Regions from separate parts of the Ensifer sp. ENS02 genome, predicted to be linked through region 2. Evidence: riboswitches for the same ligand, from Rfam matches in the RefSeq annotation. Region 2 holds a riboswitch; the other holds the start of a gene.
The links. Region 2 has a riboswitch for cobalamin ahead of bluB (5,6-dimethylbenzimidazole synthase). Riboswitches for the same ligand answer to the same signal wherever they lie in the genome.
Positions count from the first base shown of each region.

Region 1 (4,197 bases), 230 kb from region 2:
AGCGAATTGATCTGGTCGGTCGCAACCCCGATTGCAGCCGAGATCGTCTGCGAGCCGGCATACATGCCGGCGCCATAGCCGAGCGGCAGCCCGGCAATCAGCGCGCAGAGATAGGGAACGACGAGGCACAGCACCAGCACGGAGAGCGCAAAGGCGATCTGTTTCGGTCCATCGGTGCTCAAGCCCCGCACGAATTGCGGCCCGACGCCGTAGCCGACGGCGAAGAGGAAAATCAAAAACAGGGTGGATTTCAGGTCGCCGGAAACCTGGATACCCAGCTGTCCGATGAGAACGCCCGCAAGCAGCGTGGCGGTGACATTTCCAAGGTTGAACCCCGCGACCTTGATCGGACCGATGAGGAAGCCGATGCCGAGGGCGAGGAAGACGGCGACAGGCGGATAGGTCCGAAGCGTGTCGACGAAGAAATCAATGGGATTCACTGATGCTATTCCCCTCTGAAAGTTGAGTTGCCGTCACTTCATTTCGGGATCTGCGCGGCTAAGTTGAGCTTGTTTCCGAGGCTTGTCGATGCCCAATCTTAATCCCGGCAATTGTCGCTTCGGTCGTCGAAATTCTCAACGGGCATAGGGTTACGTGAGCGTAACGTATGTTACATTTCAGCGTTTTTACTTGGGGTTGGGGATCGAGGCCGCCGCGATGTGTCGGTCGCATTCGATCGCAAGACCGCGGCACTGGCCCGGATCGCGATGGCACTTCAACTCTGGTGTTGTAATTCGTAACGTTATCTCCCAACGTGAGGCATGAGGCGTTTTCTCTTGGTTATGCTTGGAAAAGTTGCTGGGCACGGAACGGCGCGTCTTGCTGCTTGCGATAGGGGCGTCAGAACTTCGAGGGCTTGAGAAAAAAGCGGTGTCGTCTCCGCAAGGCGGCCGGTTCGTAAGGTGACGAGGAGGGGAAGCAATGATGGACGAGGTTATCCGAAGGCTCGGCGCACTTGGCGTTCAGCTCCCGACGCCGCCGAGGCCGCTCGGCGCCTACCGCGCGGTGATCGAGGCGGGTGAGATGCTTCATGTTTCGATGCAGGGGCCATTGCTGGACGGGCGCTTCGTGCATACGGGGCTGCTCGGGCGCGATGTGACCATCGACGAGGGGCGCAAGGCCGCAGAGTTGGCAGTGCTCAACGCGCTGGCGCAGATCCATGAGCATCTCGGCCGTTTCGAGCGTATTCGCCAGATCGTCCGGCTGGAGGGACATGTCGCCTGCACTGAGGATTTCCTGGAGCACCCGAAGGTACTCGACGGTGCTTCCGAGCTTCTGGCGGCCGCCTTTGGCGAAAGGGCTGGCCATGTTCGCTCCGTCTGCGGCGTGCGCAACCTGCCGGGCAACGCCTCTGTCGCGGTGACGCTGACGGCCGAACTCTTGCCGCCGGAGTTCTGAGGTAGCACGGCACGTCTTTTAGCGTGGTCGCTATCGCGGGCGTCGGATTGTGTCCGGCGCCCAATTTTCGACTTGCGCTACGTAATGTTATTTTATAACATGCCTCGCATGACGAAACGCCGCATGTTGATAGATCCCTCCCGCCTGTGTCGTGCGGTTGTCTCATCCGCCGATTCATGCGAGGAAGGCGTTGATGGTGCTGCGTCCGCGACAATGCGGAAGCGGCTGAAAAGGGAACACGGAACGGACGACCCTGATGGGGCCGAGACCGTGGCTGCCCCCGCAACTGTGAGCGGAAAGCGCATTCACACCATGTCACTGGTCGAAGACCGGGAAGACGTGGATGCGCCACGACCCGCGAGCCAGGAGACCTGCCATCGAACCGATCAACCACAACGGACGGGGTGTTCCGATGGAAAAGAACTGGCTTTCATACGACGGTTTTCCGTCCTCTTGCCGTTTCGCCATCTCTTGCCGTCAGTCCGGCGGAGGGCAGGAATGGCTGAGCCGAATTTCCGACAGCACAAGATAACGGTCTGCACCGATTGCCGCTTCACCGGCGGCCCATGCGTGCCCGGTGCCGAGCTGATCAAGCGGCTCAACCTGAGCATCGCAGCGCTCGGCGCACCGCTCGATCGCGACTTCTCGATCGCCGGAACGGTCTGCATGGCGGCCTGCACGCGGCCCTGCACCATCGCCTTCCAGGCGACGGGGAAGGCGACCTATCTCTTCGGCGACGTCTCGCCGGAAGAGGACATCGACGATCTCGTGCGCTTTGCCACAACCTATGCCGAGCGTGGCGATGGCATGACGCGGGCCGCGGAAAGGCCGCGCGGGCTGAAAGGCAAGACGCTTGCCCGCATTCCCGCGGCGATGCTCGTCTCCGAAGATCTCGGCGGGCACTTCCAATGAGGTCGCGCAGAGGAACGAACCCATGAGCTGCAACGCAACGGGTGCAGCCCTCACGGTCGAGGGCCTTCGCTGGGGGCCGCGTTCGGGCCTGACGCTGGTCAACGACATCGGCTTTGCGATCGCGGCCGGCAGCCGGCTTGCGATCCTCGGGCCGAATGGCGCCGGCAAGACCTCGCTTCTGCGCTGCCTCTACCGGGCGGTGCAGCCGAACGCCGGCCGTGTTTCGGTCGATGGCGTCGATCTCTGGTCGATCTCGGCGCGCGAGGCGGCAAGGACAATCGCCGTCGTCTTGCAAGAGATGCCCGGCGATTTTCCCTTCAGCGTGCGCGACGTCGTGATGATGGGACGCATTCCGCGGCGGGAGGGCCTGAGCGGCTGGAACGATTTCGACCGCGAGCGGGTGCAGCATGCGCTCGCGCATCTCGATCTCGCCCATCTTGCCGGTCGCCAGTTCTCGACGCTTTCGGGCGGTGAGAAGCAGCGGGTGCTGATCGCCCGCGCGCTGGCACAGGAACCGCGCATCATCATCCTCGACGAGCCGACGAACCATCTCGACATCCGCCACCAGCTCGAAATCCTCGAGCTCTTGCAAACGCTGAAGCTGACGATCGTCTCGACGCTGCACGACATCAACCTCGCCGCCGAGTTTGCGACAGATGTCGCGATCTTGACCGCCGGGCGGCTGACGGCCTTCGGCCCGCCCGAAGAGGTGCTCAGCCCCAGCGAGCTTTCGGCCGCCTTCGGCGTCACCGCCACCGTTCACAATGCCGCTGCCGGCGGCGCCCGCTTTTCCTTTTCACTTCCTCGACAGGGATCGATTTCATGAAGATCAATATTGCCCCATTTTCCCTTCTTTTCGTGCTTGCCGCCGCCACGCCGGCGCTTGCCTATCCGGTCACCGTCAAGAGCTGCAACCGCGAGGTGACCTTCGACGCGGCGCCGAAGCGGGCGATCGCCAACGACGTCAACCTGGTGGAGATGATGCTGGCGCTGAGGCTCCAGGACCGCATGGTCGGCTATACCGGCGTTTCCGGCTGGAAGACGCTGGACGAGAAGCTGCGCGAAGGCGTCAAGGAACTGCCGGAGCTTTCGGAGAAATATCCGACCAAGGAAGTGCTGCTCAACGCCGATGCCGACTTCCTCTTTGCCGGCTGGAACTACGGCATGAAGGTCGGCGGCGAGGTCACGCCCGAGACATTGGCGCCCTTCAAGATCGGCGTCTACGAGCTGACCGAATCCTGCATCCACGTGATGGCCAAGCAGAAGCCTGATATGAACGACATGTTCGTCGATCTTCTCAATCTCGGCCGCATCTTCGGCGTCGAGGATCGCGCCGAGACGCTGGTTGACGGCTATCGTCGCCAGCTTGCCGAGATCACCAAGGCGAACGCCGGCAAGGCTAACCCGACGCGGGTCTTCGTCTATGATTCCGGCGAAGAGAAGCCGTTTACTTCCGGCCGCTTCGGCATTCCGACGGCGATGATCGAGGCCGCCGGCGGCGCCAACATCATGGACGACGTGGAAAAGAGCTGGGTGGAAATCTCTTGGGAACCGGTGATCGAGCGCAACCCGGAAGTGGTGGTCATCGTCAACTACGGCGAGGTGAAGGCCGAGGACAAGATCGCCTTCATGAAGAACAATGCGGCCTTCAAGAATGTCGATGCCGTCAAGAACGATCGCTTCGTCGTGCTCGATTATGTCGAAGCGACGCCAGGCCCGCGCAACATCGACGCCATTGCCAGGCTTGCCAAGGCCTTTCAGGGCGAGGGCCTGTAAGCGATGCTGGCTGAGGATGCGTCGCCTGGTCCCGTCGCCGTTTCACGCCTAGCGCCGGCACGGGCGCTGAAGGCGGGTGCCGGTCTCATGACGGCGCTTTTGCTGCTGGCC
Region 1 covers NZ_JACVAO010000001.1:519,766-523,962, forward strand. The annotation lists gene aspT (aspartate-alanine antiporter) at 1-440, opposite strand, end outside; gene IB262_RS02665 (RidA family protein) at 922-1,398, shown strand; cobalamin riboswitch at 1,576-1,792, shown strand; gene IB262_RS02670 (DUF1636 domain-containing protein) at 1,897-2,310, shown strand; gene IB262_RS02675 (ABC transporter ATP-binding protein) at 2,333-3,136, shown strand; gene IB262_RS02680 (ABC transporter substrate-binding protein) at 3,133-4,086, shown strand; gene IB262_RS02685 (iron ABC transporter permease) at 4,174-4,197, shown strand, end outside.
Region 1: another riboswitch for cobalamin. It lies ahead of IB262_RS02670 (DUF1636 domain-containing protein); the one in region 2 lies ahead of bluB (5,6-dimethylbenzimidazole synthase).

Region 2 (4,197 bases):
GCGGAGATCTGCGAGGTACTGGCGACCGGGCCTGGCGTGGCGGTTTTCAAGCGCGCCTTTGCCGATACGACAGCAATCGACGTCGCAAGCGGGGTCTTTGACGCCATCATCGAAGAGCAACATCGCAGCAACAGCGGCGGCGGCGATCACTTCGCCAAACCCGGCGCCAATGACCGCATCTGGAACTCGCTGGAAAAGCACTGCCTGAACGCGCCGGAGAATTTCGCCTCCTATTACGGCAATGCCGTCATAGCGCTCGTCAGCGAGGCTTGGCTCGGGCCGAACTACCAGATGACGGCGCAGGTCAATCGCGTCAATCCTGGCGGTGCGGCGCAATCGGCGCACCGCGATTATCACCTCGGCTTCCAGACCGCGGCCGTGATCGAGCAGTATCCGGCGCATGTGCACAAGCTTTCACCGGTGCTGACGCTGCAGGGGGCGGTTGCCCATTGCGACATGCCGCTCGAAAGCGGACCGACGCTGTTCTTGCCCTATAGCCAAACCTATGTGCCGGGCTATCTGGCGCTCAACCGGCCGGAATTCCGCGCCTATTTCGACGCACACCACGTGCAGCTTCCCCTCGAAAAGGGCGACGTTGTCTTCTTCAACCCGGCGCTCTTCCATGCCGCCGGCACCAACCGCTCCCGGGATATCCGCCGCGTGGCCAACCTGCTGCAGGTGTCTTCGGCCTTCGGTCGCGCAATGGAAACCGTTGACCGACTGACCATGAGCGCGACGCTCTATCCGGCCTTGCGGGCCTTGCTGGCGGGCGGGACGCTGACGCAGGCGGAAGCGGCCAACGCGATCTCCTCCTGTGCCGAGGGCTATTCGTTCCCCACCAATCTCGACCGGGATCCGCCACTCGGCGGGTTGGCGCCGAAGACGCAGGCGCAGTTGATGCGCGAGGCTCTCACTGCGGGGACGGGCGAACAAGAGTTTCTCTCGGTGCTGGAGGCGCAGGCGAAGCGCAAGCTGAGCTGACGAGCGAGTTACAATTTGACAGGCTCCCGGTGTGTTTCAGCCGGGAGCCGCAGCCGTTTCAAACGATCATTTCCAAGGGAGGAATTCGATGAGTGGACAATTGCAAGGCAAGATCGCCATCGTCACCGGTGGTACGCAGGGACTGGGCGCGACGATTGCTGGCCTTTTCGCCGAGCGCGGCGCTGAAGGCATCGTCATCTGCGGCCGCAACGCCGCCAAGGGGCGGGCGAAGGCCGAGCAGATCGGCAAGGCAAGCGGCGCGAAAGTCGTCTATGTCGAGGCCGATCTGGAAAAAGTAGAGGACACCCGCAAGGTGGTCGCCGCTTGCGACGCGGAATTCGGCCGGGTCGATGCGCTGGTCAACGCCGCAGCTATTACCAACCGTGGCACGATCCTCGATACCACGCCCGAACTCTTCGACCGCATGTTCGCGATCAATGTGCGCGCGCCGTTCTTCCTGATGCAGGAGGCGGTGAAGATCATGCGGCGGGAGAAGACCGAGGGCACGATCGTCAACATCGGCTCGATGTCGGCGATGGCCGGCCAGCCGTTCATTGCCGCCTATTGTTCGTCGAAAGGCGCCCTCGAAACGCTGACCAAAAACACGGCTTATGCGCTTCTTCGCAACCGCATTCGCGTCAACGGCCTGAATATCGGCTGGATGGCGTCCGAAGGCGAAGACCGCATCCAGCGCGAGTTTCATGGCGCGGCTGCCGATTGGCTTGAAAAGGCGGCGGCCGGCCAGCCTTTCGGTCGGCTCGTCGATCCGGCCGAAGTGGCGCGGGCCTGCGCCTATCTGTCGTCGGCCGAGTCCGGGCTGATGACCGGATCGGTGATTTGCTTCGATCAGTCGGTCTGGGGCGCCTATGACGGCTCGCCGCATCCGGTCGCTCCGCTTTGAGGCGGAGGCAAACGACTAAGCTCGACAGTAGCCGGCGGAAAGTGGCGCGCCATGTCTCGACCGGGTTGGCGCCGCTTGTCTTTCTCAAACGGCTGTGCACTTAGTGCCGTCGTCAGGTGCCCGCGAAAGCGGGAGAATCGGGAATCCGGTGTCATTCCGGAACGTGCCCAACGCTGTGACGGGGACGATCGCGTCTAAGAGAGCCTTGAATTGATTCAAGGTTTTGCCACTGGATCTTCAATCGATCTGGGAAGGCGAGGTGATCGGTTGAACCGAAGTCAGAAGACCGGCCTGGCGAGATAGACCGAACCCCGCGTGGACGGCGGGAGGTTTTCGCATTGTTGGGGATCGAACGATGCTGACTGAACCGAAAGGCGGCCTTGCGGCTGCCGGCGCCTTTTCGCTGCCAGAGCGGGAGGCCGTCTACCGTGCCATCGAGACACGTCGCGACGTGCGCGATGAATTCCTGCCCGCGCCATTGCCGGATGATCTGATCTTGCGCCTGCTGGCCGCTGCGCACAGCGCCCCGTCCGTGGGCTTCATGCAGCCGTGGAACTTCGTGCTGGTGCGGGCGGAAGAAACGCGTGAGCGCGTCTGGCAGGCGTTTCGCCGCGCCAATGACGAGGCCGCGCTGATGTTCGAGGCGGAACAACAGGCCAAGTACCGTGCGCTGAAGCTGGAAGGCATCCGCAAGGCGCCGCTCAGCATCTGTGTCACCTGCGACCGCACGCGCGGCGGTGCCGTCGTACTCGGGCGCACCCACAATCCGCAGATGGACGTCTATTCCACCGTCTGCGCCGTGCAAAACCTCTGGCTTGCTGCGCGGGCCGAAGGGGTGGGCGTCGGCTGGGTGAGCATTTTCCACGAGGCCGAGATCAAGGCGATTCTCGGCATCCCAGATCATATCGAGATCGTTGCCTGGCTCTGCCTCGGCTATGTCGATCGCCTCTATCAGCAGCCGGAACTCGCCGTGAAGGGCTGGCGCCAGCGCCTGCCGCTCGACGAGCTGGTTTTCGAAGACGGATGGGGACGCAGCAAGGAGAAGGCGTAAGGCCTCGTCCGATCAATTCTGGACCGGCTGATAGGCCGGTCCCTTCGGATGCTTGAGGTCGATGGCGGTTTCTTCCTGCGGCAGGTAGGTCGGGCCGACGACGCGAACCTTGTTCTTCGACGGATCATAAGGCCGCTCTTCGGCCGGCGCCTTGGCGGTATTGCTCGCCGCTTCCGGCTTCTTGGTCTCGATGACGATGATCGACGACTGGTCGTCACCGATCTTCGTTCCGTTTGCCTTCGGTGTGGTCGAGGCGGTCTGCGATATCTGGCAGCCGCACTGGCCGGGTTTTCCGACAGCGCGGGTGCGATAGGCAAAGGCGTTGGGCATTTCGGTATAGGGACGGCCGGTCACGGCCGAGACCATCTTGTCGCTCTCTTCCGTGTTGAGGTCGTGAAAATAGAGCTCGGTCTCAGCCCCCGGACAGCGCGCCCGACAGGCCTGCTCGTCGCGCGGGAAATCGGCCGGCGTCGCATCTGAAGAAACCGGGAAAAAGGCGCCGTCGCAGGTACGCACGCACATGGTTCTGAGCGTGCCGCTATAGTAGCGCTCCTGCGGTGCGTAGCCGTCTTCGCCTCGGCCGAGCATCGGGCCGTAGGCGTCTTCCGGCGGCAGGTCGGCAACGATGTTGCGGTGGCTTTCCGGCACGTCCGGTTCCACGCTTGCGAACTCCTCGCGGTCACCATAGCAACCGTTGATCTCCAGCGCGGCGAGGATGCGGCGCCGGCTGTCGTCGCTGCCGCCGGCGACGATCTGCTCGCGCTCGGACTTCAGCATGCGCAGATTGTCTTCCATCTCGGCGATCAGGCTGTTGAGGCCGTAGCAGGTGTCGGGGTCGCCGCCGTCGAAGCCAATGGCGTTGCCGCCACCGCAACCCGCGCGGCGGCGGTCGTTCTTTGCCCGCCGCAGCTCGATATTCTGCCGCGAGATCGCGCTTGCGTAGTCGCGCGCATCGGCATTGCTGGCGACGTAGTCAGGCAGTTGCGCGAGCCGCGCGTTCAGTCGGTCGCAGGCCGTCGATGCCAGTGACGGACCGGCACCGATCAGAACCAGAGGCACAAGGGCCGCAGCGACGTGTTTCATGCGCGTGAACACGGGCGAAAGTCTCTTCCTGTTGCCAGGTCGGCGCCGACCTTCTGCGGGTGGCTGCCAGCGGCATTCCTGTTTCGCCTCCATCATAGAGCTTGTCGGTGATCGTGCAACGACAAGCGACGGTTTGCGTTAACAGCGCAGATCGACTGATGCGCTTAGGCGGCGCGGGCGG
Region 2 covers NZ_JACVAO010000001.1:753,475-757,671, forward strand. The annotation lists gene IB262_RS03815 (phytanoyl-CoA dioxygenase family protein) at 1-981, shown strand, start outside; gene IB262_RS03820 (SDR family oxidoreductase) at 1,070-1,882, shown strand; cobalamin riboswitch at 1,980-2,192, shown strand; gene bluB (5,6-dimethylbenzimidazole synthase) at 2,238-2,933, shown strand; gene IB262_RS03830 (DUF2865 domain-containing protein) at 2,946-4,016, opposite strand; gene IB262_RS03835 (acyl-homoserine-lactone synthase) at 4,181-4,197, opposite strand, start outside.